Regions from separate parts of the Alteromonas sp. 009811495 genome, predicted to be linked through region 2. Evidence: predicted binding sites of a transcription regulator. Region 2 holds the regulator's gene; the other holds the start of a gene.
The links. Region 2 encodes LexA, which represses DNA repair genes until DNA is damaged. Its sites were predicted from a motif close to TACTGTATNNNNATACAGTA; they were not measured.

Region 1 (8,750 bases), 1.7 Mb from region 2:
AATGGATAATTATTGATAGCGGGTGATAACGTTTGAGTGGGGCTGCCAAAAGCGCCAAGTTCACTACAGAATTGCCTTGAATGACTATAATTTGGATAAAATCGCGATGCGATATAAATACCCAGCACAATCCAAATTGATGCGAGGATGCCTGCAAAAGATAAAAAGGTGTCCACTCTCAATCGCCCCGTAAATATTGGAAAATAAAATCAGTTCTTTGGGTTAAATGCGTATATTCTTCGCGTTCAGAAGCTATCAGTTTGTACTATTTTAGCTCAGCGTCTTCCAGTGATACTTCATTACTTAACGTTGCTTTCCACTGTGGCTCGGTTTTGATTGAGTAACTCGACTCTGTGAGCACGCCATCTGCACTTATTTTAATGGTGTAAGGAATTGAGCCTGCATAGTTTCCAAACATTTTTTTAATCAGAACATCGCTGTCAGCTTCAGATTTCCACACTGTGCCAGTGTATCCCGTTTTCTCAAGCATTGTATTTAGCTCGTCCCAGTCATCATCAACCGAAATAGCAACGACATTAACCGATTGTGGATGTTCGCTTTGAACTGCTTGTAAGTTTTTCAATGAGCTGTAACAAGGAGCACACCATGATGCAAAGAAGTAGGCAACAGTAGGTTTACCTTCTAAAGAGGGGAAGGACACTTCATTACCCGATGAAGTTAAAAACGTAGGTGTCTGAACCTGTTGTCCAACTAACGCTTTTGACAGCGCAACTTTTTCTTCGTACGTGCTTGCGTTACAAACCGCACTGTAACAACTAAAAAGAAATAATAGGTGTATTGTTTTCAACATGACCTCCGACTTGTCATATATCAGTCCTTTAGAACGATTTCACGGTCTTTATACTAGCTTAACAACGTGTTTTATTGCCAATTCAATATGAATGATGTAGCTAAGCTTGATACGCGCTAAGCTAAAACCACAATTCGTATAAATAGAATAAGAAATTAAACGCAACTGGAATGCAGGTTGCCACTATAACGCCCAAACAAAAAGCCTTGTTGACTCGACCCTTAATGTATTTTTCAGTTCGCGTTTGTTCAATTGACTTTATGATGTCATCTAACGATTCTGAGTTTTCAGCTTGCCTGTTAATCTTGAATTTATAGTTGTCGATAGAAGCGCAGTATTGCTTGTGCTGCTTTAAGAATGCTCGAAGATAGTCTTGGCTAATGCCAGTTTCAAGCGAGAGTGAAATCAACCCACAACCATTTTCACCATGAGAGGCGAGGGTAGTTACTATTGTCCGAGTTTTAGTTTCCATCCAATTCCTTCCATGTAATTCCCTTCACCACTGATTGTGTTCAATTCACTAACCAAGCTTCAAAATAGTCGCTTTGCAAATTAGCAGTCAACTGCATAAAGGCTGTTTATTTTGACGTGTACTTTATTTCTGTTTCGCAACTAAGTGAAAAACCAAATTGTCTGCGTCGACTTTGCCTTTTAGGCCTCCAATTAATTCAGAGCGCTCTAAGCGAGTAACATGGTATTTATCAGCATAAAGTGTATCGACCATACGTTCATTAACACTAAACGGTGGGCCTGCCATTATACTTTGATCATATTCAAACGAGATAATTAGTTGCGTGGCATTATTTGTGATTTGGGCTAAATGAGAGGCATATTGCGCTCTTAGGGTATCAGGAAGGGCTACTAGGGCGGCTCTATCGTATATGGCAGATACATCGCCGATGTCTTGTGAATTGAGTTTAAAAATGTCACCAACGAATACAGTTAGGGTATCTTTCGAATAAATCTTACCCTTGGGCGTAGTAGTGATATTCGGTGACACACCCAGTTCTTCAAAAAGCTGTTCAATCGCTAATTCACTCAATTCGGCGCCGACTACCTCAGCCCCTTGAGACAACAGCCAACTGATATCCCTAGTTTTGCCACATAACGGTACAAATATTCGCGGTATTTTTGAAGTGTCCGGCTCTAGTAACTTTTCTGCATATTTAACGAGTAGCGCATTGCCTTTGGGCTCGTGAAATCCAATTTCATTTTTTTGCCATTTGCTGTGCCAAAAACTATGTTCCATATGTGCCCCTTAGAAAGTAGGTTTTAATGCAGAATATAAAGTCTTTTAAAGTGAGAGCAAAAGAAAAAGGTAGCAAAAACAATCCGCTACCTTTGAGATTTTTCTTAGTTATCGAGTGGGGTATTAAAGTCTTCAGACAGTTCAAAATCACCTTCTACCGTGGTGACTTTGTTATCAACAAAGTTGATGATCATCTGCTTTTGAAAATCTTCGCCGCGCTTTTTCATGCCGCGCTTCATATCGTAAACGTAATACCATGTATCGTCGTCAAACGAGTCTTGAACAACCGGGTTGCCTAAAACGTAAATAACCTGTTCTTTTGTCATGCCAACGCGTAGTTTCTCTACATCCCTTTGGTCAAGGAAGTTACCCTGAGGTACGTCAATTCGATAAATCCAGTTAGAGCAAGCGGTTGTGGTAAGAGTGATGCTAAGAATTACTAATAGGTGTTGCAACTTCATGCGTTATTGTGTCCAGTATTGCCTTTGTTCGTGCCTGTCCTTAATAAAGTTAAAAACAGGCTGTTTTATTGCAAGCGCGAAAGCATGCTACATTGACAACTATGACCAATCAACTGCATTTTAGTTCGATGCAGCGCTTTTAAGTAGTTCTTTTGCATTAGCAAGTGCAGATTTGGTTATTTTATCACCTGCTAGTAAGCGTGCTAACTCATCAATTCTGTCTTGTTTGGTAAGTGCAAGCATTTGTGTTTCAGTACTTTCCCCATCGGTGAGTTTGGTGACAAAAAGCTGATTATGCGCCTGCGCTGCAACTTGAGGTAAATGAGTAACACACATAACTTGAGATTGCTTACCTAATTTGCGCAGTAGGCCACCAACAATTGATGCCGTCGGCCCACTAATACCCGTATCTACTTCATCGAATATCATAGTTGGAGTGGCATCATTATCGCTAGCAATAACCTGGATAGCTAAGCCGATACGAGATAACTCTCCACCTGACACCACTTTCTCAAGCTTATCAGCGTCTTGGCCTGGGTTTGTCGACACTTTAAATTCAACGGTATCTAAACCTGTGCTGATTGGCTTTCTAAGTTCATCATAATTAACGTCTATGCATACCCTAGCGTGAGGCATGTTCATTTGCTGTATTTGATCTTCAATGTCACTAGATAGCTTAGCTGCGGCAACAATTCGACTTTCTGATAGATGTTTAGTCGTTGTTAAATATGTTTTTCTTGCATCTTCCACCTCAGACTCTAACGTGCCAAGCAGTGACTCTTGCTCACCAAGTAAACGGAATTCGCCCGCTAACTCTTGATGGTGTCTATATAAGTCTTCAGGCATTACTGAATGCTTTCTGGCAAGTTCCATCGCTTTTGCATAACGGGCTTCAACGTGTTGTAAACGCAATGGATCAATCTCTAATTGGTCACAATAGCTGCGAAGTTCACCCGCTGCTTCTTCTACTTGAATGGCAGCATCGTTTAGCATCGCGATAATAGGGGTTAACGTTGCATCATGTGCTTCGAGTTCGCCCAAACGCTCAATGCTGTTTTGAATCACCGATAGCGCGTTGCCTTCATCACTTTCATACAAGTTGTAAACACTCGTTTGTGCTTGCTCCAGCAAGCTCTGTCCATTACTTAGGCGTTTATGCTCTACTTCTAATTCTTCAAACTCACCGTCTTCTATTGCGAATTCGTCAAGCTCTTGAACTTGATACGTGAGTAGTTGAAGGCGATCCTCACGTTGCTGCGCTTGGGCCTGTAAGTCACTCAGTGTTTTCTGTTTATCACGCCATAAATTATAGGCACGTTTTACGGCTTCAAGTAGAGTAGGGTGCCTAGCGTAGCTATCAATTAAATGGCGCTGGTGATCTTCTTTTAGTAGCTGCAGGTGCGTATTTTGTCCGTGAATGGCTAACAAGTACTGTCCCAACCCCTTCAGTTGTTGTAGCGAAGCAGGCACGCCATTGATAAAGGCTTTGGAACGCCCTTCTTTTGAAATTACACGTCGAATAAAGCATGCGTTGTCGTCTTCATCAGACGTGAGTTCATGTTCATCTAAAAATGCTTTCGCTTTTACATTATCATCTAGTGAAAAGTGCGCGATGATCTCTGCTTTTGCCGTACCTTTTCTTACCGCATTGGCATCAGCACGCTCGCCTAAACACAGGCTCAGTGCATCAATTGCAATAGACTTACCCGCACCTGTTTCACCAGTAATAGCGGTAAGTCCATTTTCTAACTGAACCGATAATTGTTTAACAACTGCAAAATTTGAAATAGAAAGATGCGCTAACATAACCACACTCGAAAAAGTTGAACATGATGATTTATACAGTACTTGTAAATATATACAGTATTTTTTCTGTGTAAAGAGAAGAGTGTGTATGAAGACGTTAGTGAAGGGCTAACCTTATGATTATAAAGTGTTTATTTTTCTCATGGTGATGTAAGTACGTTGACTCAAATCACTGTATATCAAACGTAAAAAAAGAGAGGCAAAGCCTCTCTTTATTACCATAAATTGTAATAATTACTGCAGCTCGCCGCTGCCAGATTCAATGTGCGCGCGCACGAACCACTGAAATTGCTCAAGGTCAGCTAATTGACCTGTGATCATATCTTCTGATACTGCATCGAGGTCACCGAGAGTTTCAATCGCACTGCGGTGGTCGCCATTAACGCCAGCATAAACCGCATCGAGTGCTTTTAGGTGATCCATTACTAAGCCTTTACCAATGTTGTAGTCGTCCCAAGTACGACCTTCAACAATGGCCTTAGGGGTTCCCTTAGGTACTCCACCTAGGGTTGCGATACGCTCTGCAATGGTATCTGTCATGTCACGTACGGCGTCAACCTGAGGGTCTAACATCTCGTGTACGCCAATAAAGTTTGGACCAACGACATTCCAGTGAATATGTTTTAGTGTTAGTTGTAGGTCGAGTAAGGCCACTAAACGCTTCTCCAATACCTCAATGGTTTTTGCAGCGGCGTCGTTATCCATTCCGGGTGCCGTAAATTTGATATTGGTCGTGCTCATGATATCTCCTGATTATCTAGTGCAAAAAAATAGATGCTTTCTAGCGCTTCTTGAAAAACGTAATAAGAGTGGTGCAACGGCCATGCCGAACTCAGGAGAAACGGTAAGCGCTAGATTTATATGAGAAAAAATGAAATTATTAAAAAATCTTTATTTTTCAAAAGGCTAACATTAAGAAAAACCTACACACACGTGTAATAAGTGCAGGAATTATTGAACGAGGTAATCAGGTAACGAGGCACGCTTAGTAAAGCTTACTGCCCCAACCTAACTTTTTACGTAATACGTTAAAATAGCTGTAGCCTTTTGGATGGACCAAATGTAGCTTGTCAGCGCTTTTGTTTATTCGAATTTCATCACCGGGTAGTACGGGTAAAACGATATGACTATCGCAGCTTACCTGAAGTGAATCGCTGTTAACCTTAGAGACTTTCATCGACACTTGGCTATCGGCATCCACCACAATAGGGCGGCTACTTAGCGTGTGAGGAAACATGGGTACTAATGTTAATGCGTCTAGTTTGGGCATAATGATAGGCCCCCCGGCAGACAGGGAATAGGCAGTCGACCCGGTAGGCGTGGCAACGATAAGTCCATCGCTTCGCTGGCTGAATACAAACTGGTCATCAATGTATATCTCAAACTCCATCATGTGCGCTACTTTGCCATGGTGAAGGACGACTTCGTTTACTGCCGAATTATTGCTTTTGAGCTTTTCGTGACGGTAGACCTCTACCTCAAGTAAAAAGCGCTCCTCGACCACGCACTCGCCGGTAAATAGTAATTCGAGTTGCTGTGTGATTTCATCAGGATGAATATCTGTTAAAAAACCAAGGTTACCGCGATTTACCCCCACAACGTGAATATCAAATCGCGCTAATACACGCGCTGCGCCAAGCATACTGCCATCACCGCCAACAACGACCGCTAAATCAGCTTCTTTGCCGATGGTAACAAGATTGCAGCTTCGAAAATTATCGGTTTCTAACTCTTCAGCAATACTTTCTTCAACTAGCAATTCACAGCCTTTGGCCAGTAAATAGTCAGCAAGAATATTCAAGCTATCGTGAGTAGCAGCGTGTTGAGGTTTTCCAATTAAAGCAACGGTTTGATAGGGCATGGAACGCTAATGTCCTTTCATTTCCAATGAGTTGGACATTAGCACAGGTATTTTGCAAAAGGAAAGCGTTAAAGTGTTATTGGGTCACCTAAAGTAACCTGTTTAACGATCTTCTAAGCGGTTGTAATCTAACAAGCCACCCTCTATGGGGTAGTGGCGTTCTGACCACTGCAAAAGTGTATCGCTAAATGCCCAGAAATTTGGATTAGTGCGACGCATGCCCACTTTATCTAGCAATGCTTCGTAGTCTTCCTCGCTTTCCATTTGACGTAGTAGTGTGAGTGTTTGCTCAACCTCAGAGGCATTCAGTTGCCAAAATGCATCTGGATAGCTTCCCAAAAAACCATGCACTAATGTTAAGGAGTCGTTTGCTACATCTCGGTTTTCCTCTTCTTCAAACAAACTATTGACGTTAAAGTGGGCGCTGTTTCGCAAAATAGTATACACGTCAATATTGTCCGGTTTTTCGTCGTCTCTTATCATCAAAATAGTGGTTTCAGGCAATATCGTGGCCTGCTTGGCAGGCAAGTCGTTAATTGATGAAAGAATATTGTGTTTTTGTTGGTTCAACACGGCAGGTGCTAAGCGCTCTGGTTGCGGCTGTACGTGTGCTAAATGTTCTGCGAGCATAGTGTAGAGTTCTTTTTGCGGTGTTGATGAAGAGTAAGTAATACCGCTTTGTTGGTCAAAGCTATTAATGTCACCTTCGAGGTAGTCTGTAAGCTCTTTGCTCGAATTTTGATACCACTTGGCCAACAGCGTCTTACGAGTATCTGGGGGGAGTAAGTTCAAGAAATTTGACTCGCCTTCCATACGAAGAAAATCCATATAAAGCCGTGTCATTAGTTGATGACCGTAGTTGCCGTAAACATCAAAGCCTGCTACCAGCAAATAGTGAATTCGTTCAAGAAGTGCGTAGTCAATCACCCAAGCCGTTTTCGGCGCAGTGCCAACCATGCCTTTTACAACAGTAGCATTGTCAAAATGCCTAAATACCGTAAGCGTCGCATTCGTGTTATCACCATCGCCTGCCCAAATACTGTCGATATTTAAGTGCTCACCTTGCTTAAATGTATTGCTAAGAAATTTATTTCGCGCCCGCATGTAATCGCCTTGGCGCTCTGCGTATTTTACCCAATTGACCGCCAATGCAGTGCTGTCTTTTTCTGCCGGTAGATGCAGGTTGTGTTGTTGCGAAGAGTAAAACGCATTGACGTCATCGGCGGCAGCTACATCTGGCTCGACAAAAAACACCCAAAATCGGTCATTGATTACGTTTAATGCGACTTGTCCTCGGCACACTGGCCCTTTGATGTAACCCATAATGGTATTTTGAGCGCGCTCAAGCATAAAGCGGTAGCGGCTTTTAACGGGTAAATCAGTAAAAGCGGTAAGCGGGTTCGCTGCTACCTCCGGCTTATAAGAAGGAAGCGCAGGCACATCGAAGTCGGCATCTACAAACCACGTGTTCCATTTCGCCATAAGGTCATCGTTTATGGCGTAGGGTTGGTGCGTTTTACTAACGATAGTGGAGTGTACGCTTTGTAAACGGTAATACACACGTTCAGCGCCAGGTTCGTCAAATGGGCGTCTTGTTGCAATTACGTCAATAGCACTGCCTGGCGGTGTCCGCGAACGCACCAAATTAAAAAACTGTGGTGTTTCGCTTGATTGGTTATCTGAAGCATTTTCAAAGTAAAGATGTGAAGTAAACAAATGTTCATAAATATAACGAGCAGAAAGTTGCGCTTTGTTGCCCTCTGCATTTATCCATTGTTCAAATTCGGCCACAGATTTGCGCTGCGCCTCGTTTAGGTTTGGTTGTTTCGGCATTGGTGCGCCATGATGCAACCACTGTAATAAGGTTGTATGTTCCTTATCATTTAGCCCAGGTAATGCGTAAGGCATACCACCCATAGGCTGCTTGGCAATATAGCTGTCCATTTCATCTATAGTAGGGCATTGTTGAGCGCGATTGAGGCTAATATCAAATCCTTCGCCCAAATGCGTTGAAGTGGGTTGTGGATGCTGGCGCTTAAGTAACAACATTTGCGCTAGTACCGACGTTTGTGTGGGGGCGGAAGTATCATCATTTGTTGGTAAAACATCAAAAAAGTCGCGCTCACGCCACTCATCGATAGTGTGCGCGTCTAAAAAGAGTCGATTGGGCGTTGCCGCAGTCAGCCGAGTGCCTTCATAAACTTTTTCTTTATTGGCTCCCCGTGACACGCCTTCCGGTGAGGTCATTTTTAGCTGACAGGGCGCGTCATAACATGCATGGCAAACCACACAGCGTTTGGTAAGTACAGGGTTTACTTGTTGGGTAAAAAAGTGTTCGGGAAGTGGCTGTGAAAATGACGTATTTTGCGCCGGGCTGAGCAGTTGGGCATCGGGCTTAATCCATTGCCAAATCAAAACCGCCACTGCCAGTACCGCGAGTACAACTACGGTTTTTACCAAATTACTCATCAGACGTATCCTTACTTAAATCTTACTTCACACTATCACTATCTTTTAGTGATAGCGTAAATAAATTGTTGTTATTGTACTTGTTACGGTAGC
Region 2 (8,750 bases):
TGCATCGGTATGCGCTAACGCTTCGTCTTGCGATAAATGTAAGAACAACTCTTTTTGTAACAATGGATACAGCGCCGCGATCAGCTGTAAAATAGCATTGCGGCTGGTTCCTTTTTTCGCGAACACCGATGCCATAATCAGTCCGGGTAACGCAAAGAGATGTAAAATGTTATTGCGATAGTAAGTTAAGTAAACCGCAGACTTAGGCTGCGGGCTTATCAGGCGACCATAGTCGTCTTCTTTTACTTCGAATTTGCCTAATTTCAATGTATCGCGCAGCAACTCGTCTGCTGTAGAGTCAGGAATAGTGGCGTCGTCGCTAAATGGCACCGCTTTAAATAATTCAATAAAGTCGCCTAGCGCTTGTTTTAGCTCAGTTTCACTCATGGTTTGTGTCTTTGATGACAACAAACAAAGCGATGTTAACGCCATTCCGTTTAACGCGGCGGCGCGGTTGATACGCGTCATAACATTGTTCGCCAGCTCATTTACGGCGGGTGTTAACCATGCCGGTTTCTTCTCTGGCTCAGCATCACGACAATCACGCCAGTTAGGCACATGATTTTCTAAAAACTGGTTAAGCTGAATAGGCTCGCCAAAATTCACATAGCCATGGCCATAGTTTTTAAGCTTCTTAATGGCAGAGAATACCTGCAAGTTAGACTCTTTTTTCTTCTTAGAGCCCTTTAACTCGTTGAGGTAGCTTTTTACTTCCATCACGTTTTCATAACCAATGTACACAGGCACAATACTTACAGGGCGATTAACGCCTTTTAGCATTGCCTGAATTGTCATGGCCAACATACCCGTTTTCGGCGGAATAAGTCTTCCGGTGCGGCTTCTACCACCCTCTGGGTAATATTTCACTGAGTAGCCTTTGTTGAACAACAACTCAAGGTATTCTCTAAATACGGCTGTATAGAGCTTGTTACCAGCAAAACTGCGACGCAAGAAAAACGCGCCGCCACGCCTAAACATTTTGCCAACAGGCCAAAAGTTGAGGTTTATGCCAGCGGCAATATGAGGCGTAACCATGCCTTCGTGATAAATCACGTAGGTCAGCAATAAGTAGTCCATATGACTGCGGTGGCACGGAACATAAATAATTTCGTGGCCATTGGCGGCGAGTTCACGAATCCTATCGGCATGACCTACGCTAATTCCGTTGTAGATCTTATTCCAAATACGTGTAAGTAGGCGATCGCCAAAACGTATTAAACCTTCCCGATAGTCTGCGGCAATTTCGGTTATGTAAGATTGCGCAGTCTCTTTGGCTTTCTCGTGGGTAACTTTCTTGCTGCGAGACTCTTCGGCAATGGCGCGTCGCACCGCATCAGAGCCCAATACACTATTATTGAGTTCTTGGCGTTCAAGCAATGTTGGGCCGGTCATACTTTGACGCTTTCGCTGGAAGTGAGTACTTGCTACGCGAACCAGTTTATGGGCAATGCTCTGATCGCTACCATGCTGGTTTGACATCGCGCGAGCCGATACAGCTTTTGAATAGTTAATAAAATTGTCGCGACCCAAAAACAGTACGATAAATAATTTACGTAACCAACTAGGTGCTGCTCTATCGGCAATTAAGTCGCTAAGCCCTGGGTTGCCTTTGCCTGGCGCTCTTCCCCAAGTTACAAATACTGGCACCACCTGCAAATCTAGGTTTTCATGATCGCGGTGCAGGTGGAATAATTCAGTGAAGACTTCTTCAATGTCAGTTTCTTTTGCTGAAGAGCGAAAGATAGGCTGAGTTTTACGTAAAAATAATGTGGACGAATACTCTCGCCCTGCAAGTGCCAACGTCTCTGTTGGGCTTGGCAAACCCAGTGCTTCAGTCGACATTCTAAGTGCCAACTGGTCGGTCACTGAGTTAGTGGGAAGTAGATAGACAATTGGCTTGTTCTTATCTATTCCTAATTCGGTTTCAACGTTTACTGGAATACTATGCGCTTTAACCAGTAACTTAACAGGATAATGAAACACCGACAAAAGGGCTTTTCGCATCCACGACATGAAGTATGTAATCCTATGAAATAAAAACGGGGAAAGTGTAACACATTTGGCGATTTATCTCGCGGTATGCCTTTATGTCATCCTTTACATGTATGTATTGTGTTACGTCAGGTTACTGCATCAAATGCCTTTGTAGCGCATGGCTACGTCGCATCTCGCGTACGCGTCACCGTACTGCTGCATAATTGTATTACAATGCACAAAGCCATTTTTTTCATACAAATGAATGGCGGCTTCACACTTCTTATTGGTAAGCAAAAACAATGTTTTGTGTGCGATTGTTGGCGCTTGTTCAATAACATGTTTTAGCAATGCCTCACCAACTTTTAGTCCTCTGGCACTGCTGACAACACCCATTTTGGTTAGTTCGAAAATGCCGTCGCTTTTTTTCATCAAGGCACAGGTACCAACTACGCCTAAGGTCTGGTGCTGTGCAAACCAAATATGTCCACCTTGGTCAATAATACAAGACTGTGGTGATGAGATGACCTCTTCGTCGACAGGTTCAAGGGCGAACATGGTTTCTATCCACTCTCGGTTAATACTATCAAAGTAGGGTGCAAGGTCGGCGGAAAAGGGCAAAAATCTTAGCATTTACTATGCATCCAACTCTGTTTGTCTTCATTCTATTGTATTAAATGTGAGCACAACGGTGTTTTTCAAGTTTTATTTTATCTGCTGTCGCGTAGTGCTTGTTATTTAAATTTAGGTGTATATACTTACAGGAACTGTATGAACAGACAGGTCTTTTATGCGCCCACTCACAGCTCGACAAACCGAAGTTTTAGAACTTATTAAAACGACCATGCAAGAAACGGGAATGCCACCTACGCGTGCAGAGATTGCACGACAGCTTGGTTTCCGTTCTGCTAATGCGGCAGAAGAACATTTGAAGGCCTTAGCGCGTAAAGGTGTTATTGAAATTTTGCCAGGTACTTCTCGTGGCATTAAATTGAATATTCCACTGGAAGATGAAACACCAGAGGAAGAAGGGCTACCGCTTATTGGGCGAGTCGCAGCGGGCGAACCTATTCTAGCGCAAGAGCATGTTGAGTCGCATTACAAGGTCGATCCTGCGCTATTTCAACCTCAGGCAGACTTTCTGCTACGTGTAAACGGTATGAGTATGAAAGACATTGGTATTCTTGATGGCGACTTATTGGCTGTACATCGCACTACTGATGTACACAACGGTCAAGTTGTTGTTGCCCGAGTGGATGAAGACGTCACGGTTAAGCGTTTAGAAAAACGCGGGCGAGAAGTATTACTGCACGCCGAGAACGATGAATTTGCACCTATAAAAGTTGATTTGGCTTCACAACCTTTTGCTATTGAAGGTATAGCGGTGGGTGTTATCCGAAACGCTGACTGGATGTAAGGTTTCGGCAGGTTAACGTAAAAGCGGCCTTGTAGCCGCTTTTTTTGTACCTTAACTTTCACTTTTGTTGGCTGTTCTATGTATAAAGGTTGTTTTTTGAACAGCCTGTCAAAAAAGTTTAATTTTTTTGCAATCACACCAAAACGCCAATTTTTTCGCGCCGCAAGTGCTTTTTAATCCTGTCACTTTTAACAAGACTACGTTTGAAAATCTCCAAATTTGCATTCTTATATATTGATTTTTATAAACTTACATTGATTTCTTTATCGCCGCATGTGTTCCAAATGAGCGTTTAAAAGCTTCACGGCGTATCCACACGCCACACCGCTTTACTGCACTATCAAGGTGCAGTTAGCAAAAATGAAATGATTAAATTTTAACCATCTCGTTAAATTTTTAGCAGAAAAGACTAGACGGCAAGTCATTATTGCGCAATTCTTATACAGAGATTAACAAAATAATAACAATGGCTCTAAATTTGTTTTACAAATTGCAGTTGTGGGTCAATCGTTCGCAAACCACTTGGTAGGGACAGCGCGCACTAACATTTAGCGTTAATGGTTCTACCATTACGGAGGTGCTGAGTGAAACAACTAATGACCGTCATGGCAAAAGGGTTTGCTAGTATACCCCTTTTGCTTTTTTCTCATTTCCTTTTTGCGCAGGAGGCTGCAGAAGAAGTTTCTTCTCTTAACCTCAGGCGCGGCGCAACTGACATTAGCGGGCAGGTGTATGACCTGCACATGTTAATGTTCTTCATTTGCGTCGGTATTGCAGTAGTCGTGTTTGGCGTAATGTTCGCCTCTATGTATCTGCACAGAAAGTCACGAGGCGCTAAGCCCGCGAATTTCCACGAAAACGTAAAAGTAGAAATCGCGTGGACTGTAATTCCGTTCCTTATCCTCATTTTTATGGCGGTTCCCGCTGCCAACACGCTAATTGCAATGGAAGATGTCTCTGAACCGGATATGACGGTATTGGTGACGGGTTCTCAATGGAAGTGGCACTACAAATACATGGATAGTGACGTAGAGTTTTACTCGTTGCTGGCTACGCAGCGCGAGCAAATTGAAAACAAGTTTGAAAAAACGGAAAACTATCTTCTTGAAGTTGACCGTCCGCTTGTCATTCCCACAGGTCAAAAAGTTCGTTTTCTGATCACATCTGACGATGTTATTCATTCTTGGTGGGTTCCCGACTTTGCAGTGAAGAAGGATGCAAATCCCGGCTTTATAAACGAAGCATGGGCAAAGGTTAACGAACCCGGGGTATATCGCGGTCAGTGCGCTGAACTTTGCGGCAAAGATCATGGTTACATGCCCGTTGTGGTTATTGCGAAAGAGCCTGCTGAATATGCTGCTTGGATGAGTGAGCAGGAAGACATTATTCGTAAAGCGAAAGAAGAAGAGCAACGCCTTCTGTCGATGAATATGTCGATGGACGAACTAATGAAAGAAGGTGAGCGAGTCTATAACGCCACATGTGCAGCTTGCCATATGCCAAATGGTGAAGGTCTGCCGGGCGTATTCCCTGCTCTTAAAGGCAGCAAAATGGCGCTAGAAGATCAGGAAGGGCATATAGATATTGTGCTTCATGGTAAATCAGGTACCGCCATGCAAGCGTTCGGCAAAATGTTAAGCCTCAAAGAAATTGCTGCAGTGGTGACTTATGAACGTAACGCGTGGGGTAACAACACGGGTGACATGGTACAGGCGAAAGACGTTAACGCCGTGGCAACGGGTAACTAGGAGCGAGTTATGAGCAAAGCAACTGAAGTCATTTCGCCAGATTCAACTGTGCATCACGACGATCACGATCACCACGACCATATACCGAAAGGTATTACTCGATGGTTGTTTACCACCAACCATAAAGATATCGGTACGCTGTATTTGTGGTTCGCCTTTATCATGTTTTTGGTTGGTGGGGCCATGGCAATGGTGATTCGTGCTGAACTTTTTCAGCCGGGTTTGCAAATTGTCGACCCTAACTTCTTTAACCAGATGACCACTGTACACGGTCTTATTATGGTATTTGGCGCGGTAATGCCAGCCTTTACTGGGCTTGCCAACTGGTTAGTACCTATGATGATAGGCGCGCCAGATATGGCCCTCCCGCGTATGAACAACTGGAGCTTTTGGATTTTACCAGGGGCCTTTCTTATTCTTTTGAGCTCACTGTTTATGGAAGGCGGCGGCCCAGCATTCGGCTGGACATTCTACGCACCACTCTCAACTACATATAGCGGTGATTCAACGGCACTGTTTGTGTTCTCAGTTCACATTATGGGTATCTCATCCATTATGGGGGCAATTAACGTTATTGTGACTATCTTCAATATGCGTGCCCCTGGCATGACATGGATGAAAATGCCGTTGTTTGTTTGGACATGGCTTATTACAGCGTTCCTACTTATTGCGGTAATGCCCGTACTTGCGGGTGCAGTCACCATGGTACTTACTGATAAGTTCTTTGGTACTAGCTTCTTTGATGCAGCAGGTGGCGGTGACCCTGTTATGTTCCAGCACATTTTCTGGTTCTTTGGGCACCCTGAGGTGTACATAATGATATTGCCTGCGTTTGGTATTATCTCGCAAATTGTGCCGACCTTTTCGCGCAAAAAGCTCTTCGGCTATGCATCTATGGTGTACGCCACAGCATCTATCGCACTGTTGTCGTTCGTGGTATGGGCACACCATATGTTTACCACGGGCATGCCGGTGTACATGGAGATGTTTTTCATGTTTGCCACCATGTTGATTTCAGTACCAACTGGGGTGAAGGTGTTCAACTGGGTAGCAACCATGTGGCGCGGCTCTTTGACATTTGAAATGCCCATGATGTTTGCCATCGCGTTCATTGTACTATTTACCATTGGCGGGCTCTCTGGACTGATGCTGGCCATTACACCCGTGGACTTCCAATACCACGACACTTACTTTGTGGTAGCGCACTTCCACTATGTCCTCGTGACTGGGGCTGTATTCTCTATTATGGCTGCCGTTTACTATTGGTTGCCGAAATGGACTGGGAAAATGTACGACACGACTTTAGCCAAGTGGCACTTCTGGTGCTCGCTGGTTTCGGTCAACGTCTTATTCTTCCCTATGCATTTTGTTGGATTGGCAGGTATGCCACGTCGTATTCCAGACTATGCATTGCAATTTGCTGATTTCAATAAATGGATCAGCCTTGGTGGCTTCGCGTTTGGCCTATCTCAGCTCATCTTCTTGGCGCTACTTATTAAGGCGTGTAAGAAGCAAGGCGAGCCAGTGTCATCGCAAGTATGGGACGGTGCGGAAGGTCTGGAATGGGAAATTCCCTCACCAGCGCCATACCACACTTTCGAAACGCCACCTGTAGTGAAGTAATCGCTGTCATAACAGTCAGTGTAATAGTGGACCCACTCCCCCTCATTAGAGGGGGCCACTATCTCACTAGCGCATAGGCAAATTGGGAGGGATGTGATGTCACAACAAAACGCAAATAATAAAATGGTGTTAAAGCTTATTGTCATCGTCATGGGTATGTTTGGCTTTGGATTTGCGTTAGTACCACTTTACGATGTGTTTTGTGATGTCACCGGTATTAACGGCAAAACGGAAAACTCAGCAGCAGTGTATCAAGCGGTTGAAGTGGATACATCTCGTGAAGTGACGGTGGAGTTTATTACTCGCACCAATACGGGAATGCCTTGGGAATTTCGCGCAGAAACTAAGCGCGTAAAAGTACATCCTGGAGAGTTAAATACCGTTTCGTTTTATGTCAGAAACCCAGCGTCAAGCAACATTGTGGCGCAAGCAATACCGTCAGTTTCCCCTGGCACCGCAGCACTTTACCTCAATAAAACGGAATGCTTTTGCTTTAACCAGCAACCGTTAGACGCAGGAAGTGAAGCGTATATGCCCATGCAATTTTATGTCGACCCACAGCTTCCTAAAGAAATTACCTATTTTACATTGCAGTACACACTCTATGACGTCACCGCGAGAGCAAGTGACCTAACGACAAAACCGAATCCCTTTATGGTAGATACATCGCAAAGCGGTGAATAACCACAGGGACAAGGAGAAAAAAATGCAGCAAGAATATCAAAAATACTATGTACCCGCCCAAAGCCCATGGCCGATAGTTGGTGCGGTAGCGCTGTTTCTAATCGCCGTTGGCGCAGGCAATTTTGTGGTAGAAACAACTCGAGGAGAGTCAGGTTTCGGTGGCCACATTCTTTCAGCAGGCATCATTGTTTTACTTGTGATGTTAGTGGGATGGTTCAAAAACCAAATAGATGAGTCGATGTCGGGTCTTTATAGCGACCAACTTGGTCGCTCGTATCGACAAGGCATGAGTTGGTTTATCTTCTCTGAAGTTATGTTTTTCGCCGCCTTTTTTGGTGCGCTTTACTACGCACGCTTTATCGCGGTGCCGTGGTTAGGTGGTGCGTCGAATAATGCGATGACAAACGAGGTCTTGTGGCCGACCTTTGAGGCAATGTGGCCTTTGGTTACTACGCCAGGTGGCATTACCACACAAGAAATGAGCGCCGCTGGGTTACCTACTATCAATACGGTAATTCTGCTTATTTCTTCAATCACGTTGCATTTTGCTCATGTGGGGTTAGAGCAGAACAAGCGTAAACAACTTACGCTAATGCTTGGTATCACGATTTTATTGGGTTGCGGCTTCCTGTTCTTACAGGTGGAAGAATACATTCATGCATACCAAGAGCTAGGTCTCACACTGCAATCAGGTATCTATGGCAACACGTTCTTCATGCTCACAGGGTTCCACGGTATGCACGTGACCTTGGGTACTATTATCTTGATCGTGCTGTTTTTTAGAGTATTGAAAGGCCACTTTACGCCTGAAAATCACTTCGCATTCCAAGCGGGAAGTTGGTATTGGCACTTTGTCGATGTGGTGTGGGTAATGCTTTATATCTTTGTTTACGTACTCTAACTGGACGCAAGCCGAACCCTAGTAAGGCCGTGGGTTCGGCGTAATTAACCCTGTACCTATAGCAATAAGAATAAGCACAACAATAACCGCAGAGGTAAGAACGCGACGTCCAATATATTTGCTCATTGGGCCATTTTTGGGGTCGTTTTTCATCATTACGCGCATTGCCAGAAATAAGTTAACAATCATGTATATCACTAGGGCAACAAGGACAATTTTTATCATTTTTAACACCTCTGTTTTTGTTTTTTCTGTGCGCAGGGCTTGTTAGCTATGTCTCAGCGTTCTCGTACGTTAATGCCTTGGCTCCTTACTGCCCTAAGTGTGGCAATAATGTGTGCGTTAGGCTATTGGCAGTTAGAGCGCATGGTACAAAAGCAACAACGTCTCGCTAGCATAGCGC

Region 1: a site for LexA is predicted at 4,368-4,387, ahead of recN (DNA repair protein RecN). Genes of this name have one in related genera too.

The regions. Positions count from the first base shown of each region.
Region 1 covers NZ_CP113972.1:1,564,783-1,573,532, forward strand. Annotated here, with positions in the region: gene OZ660_RS07140 (DUF998 domain-containing protein) at 1-176, opposite strand, end outside; gene OZ660_RS07145 (TlpA family protein disulfide reductase) at 266-811, opposite strand; gene OZ660_RS07150 (hypothetical protein) at 933-1,283, opposite strand; gene tmpT (thiopurine S-methyltransferase) at 1,407-2,060, opposite strand; gene OZ660_RS07160 (outer membrane protein assembly factor BamE) at 2,165-2,521, opposite strand; gene recN (DNA repair protein RecN) at 2,642-4,327, opposite strand; gene dps (DNA starvation/stationary phase protection protein Dps) at 4,562-5,068, opposite strand; gene nadK (NAD(+) kinase) at 5,313-6,188, opposite strand; gene OZ660_RS07180 (fatty acid cis/trans isomerase) at 6,291-8,657, opposite strand.
Region 2 covers NZ_CP113972.1:4,340,808-4,349,557, reverse strand. Annotated here, with positions in the region: gene plsB (glycerol-3-phosphate 1-O-acyltransferase PlsB) at 1-2,013, opposite strand, end outside; gene OZ660_RS19465 (GNAT family N-acetyltransferase) at 2,134-2,607, opposite strand; gene lexA (transcriptional repressor LexA) at 2,765-3,391, shown strand; gene coxB (cytochrome c oxidase subunit II) at 3,976-5,139, shown strand; gene ctaD (cytochrome c oxidase subunit I) at 5,149-6,762, shown strand; gene OZ660_RS19445 (cytochrome c oxidase assembly protein) at 6,859-7,446, shown strand; gene OZ660_RS19440 (cytochrome c oxidase subunit 3) at 7,469-8,347, shown strand; gene OZ660_RS19435 (DUF2909 domain-containing protein) at 8,366-8,572, opposite strand; gene OZ660_RS19430 (SURF1 family protein) at 8,621-8,750, shown strand, end outside.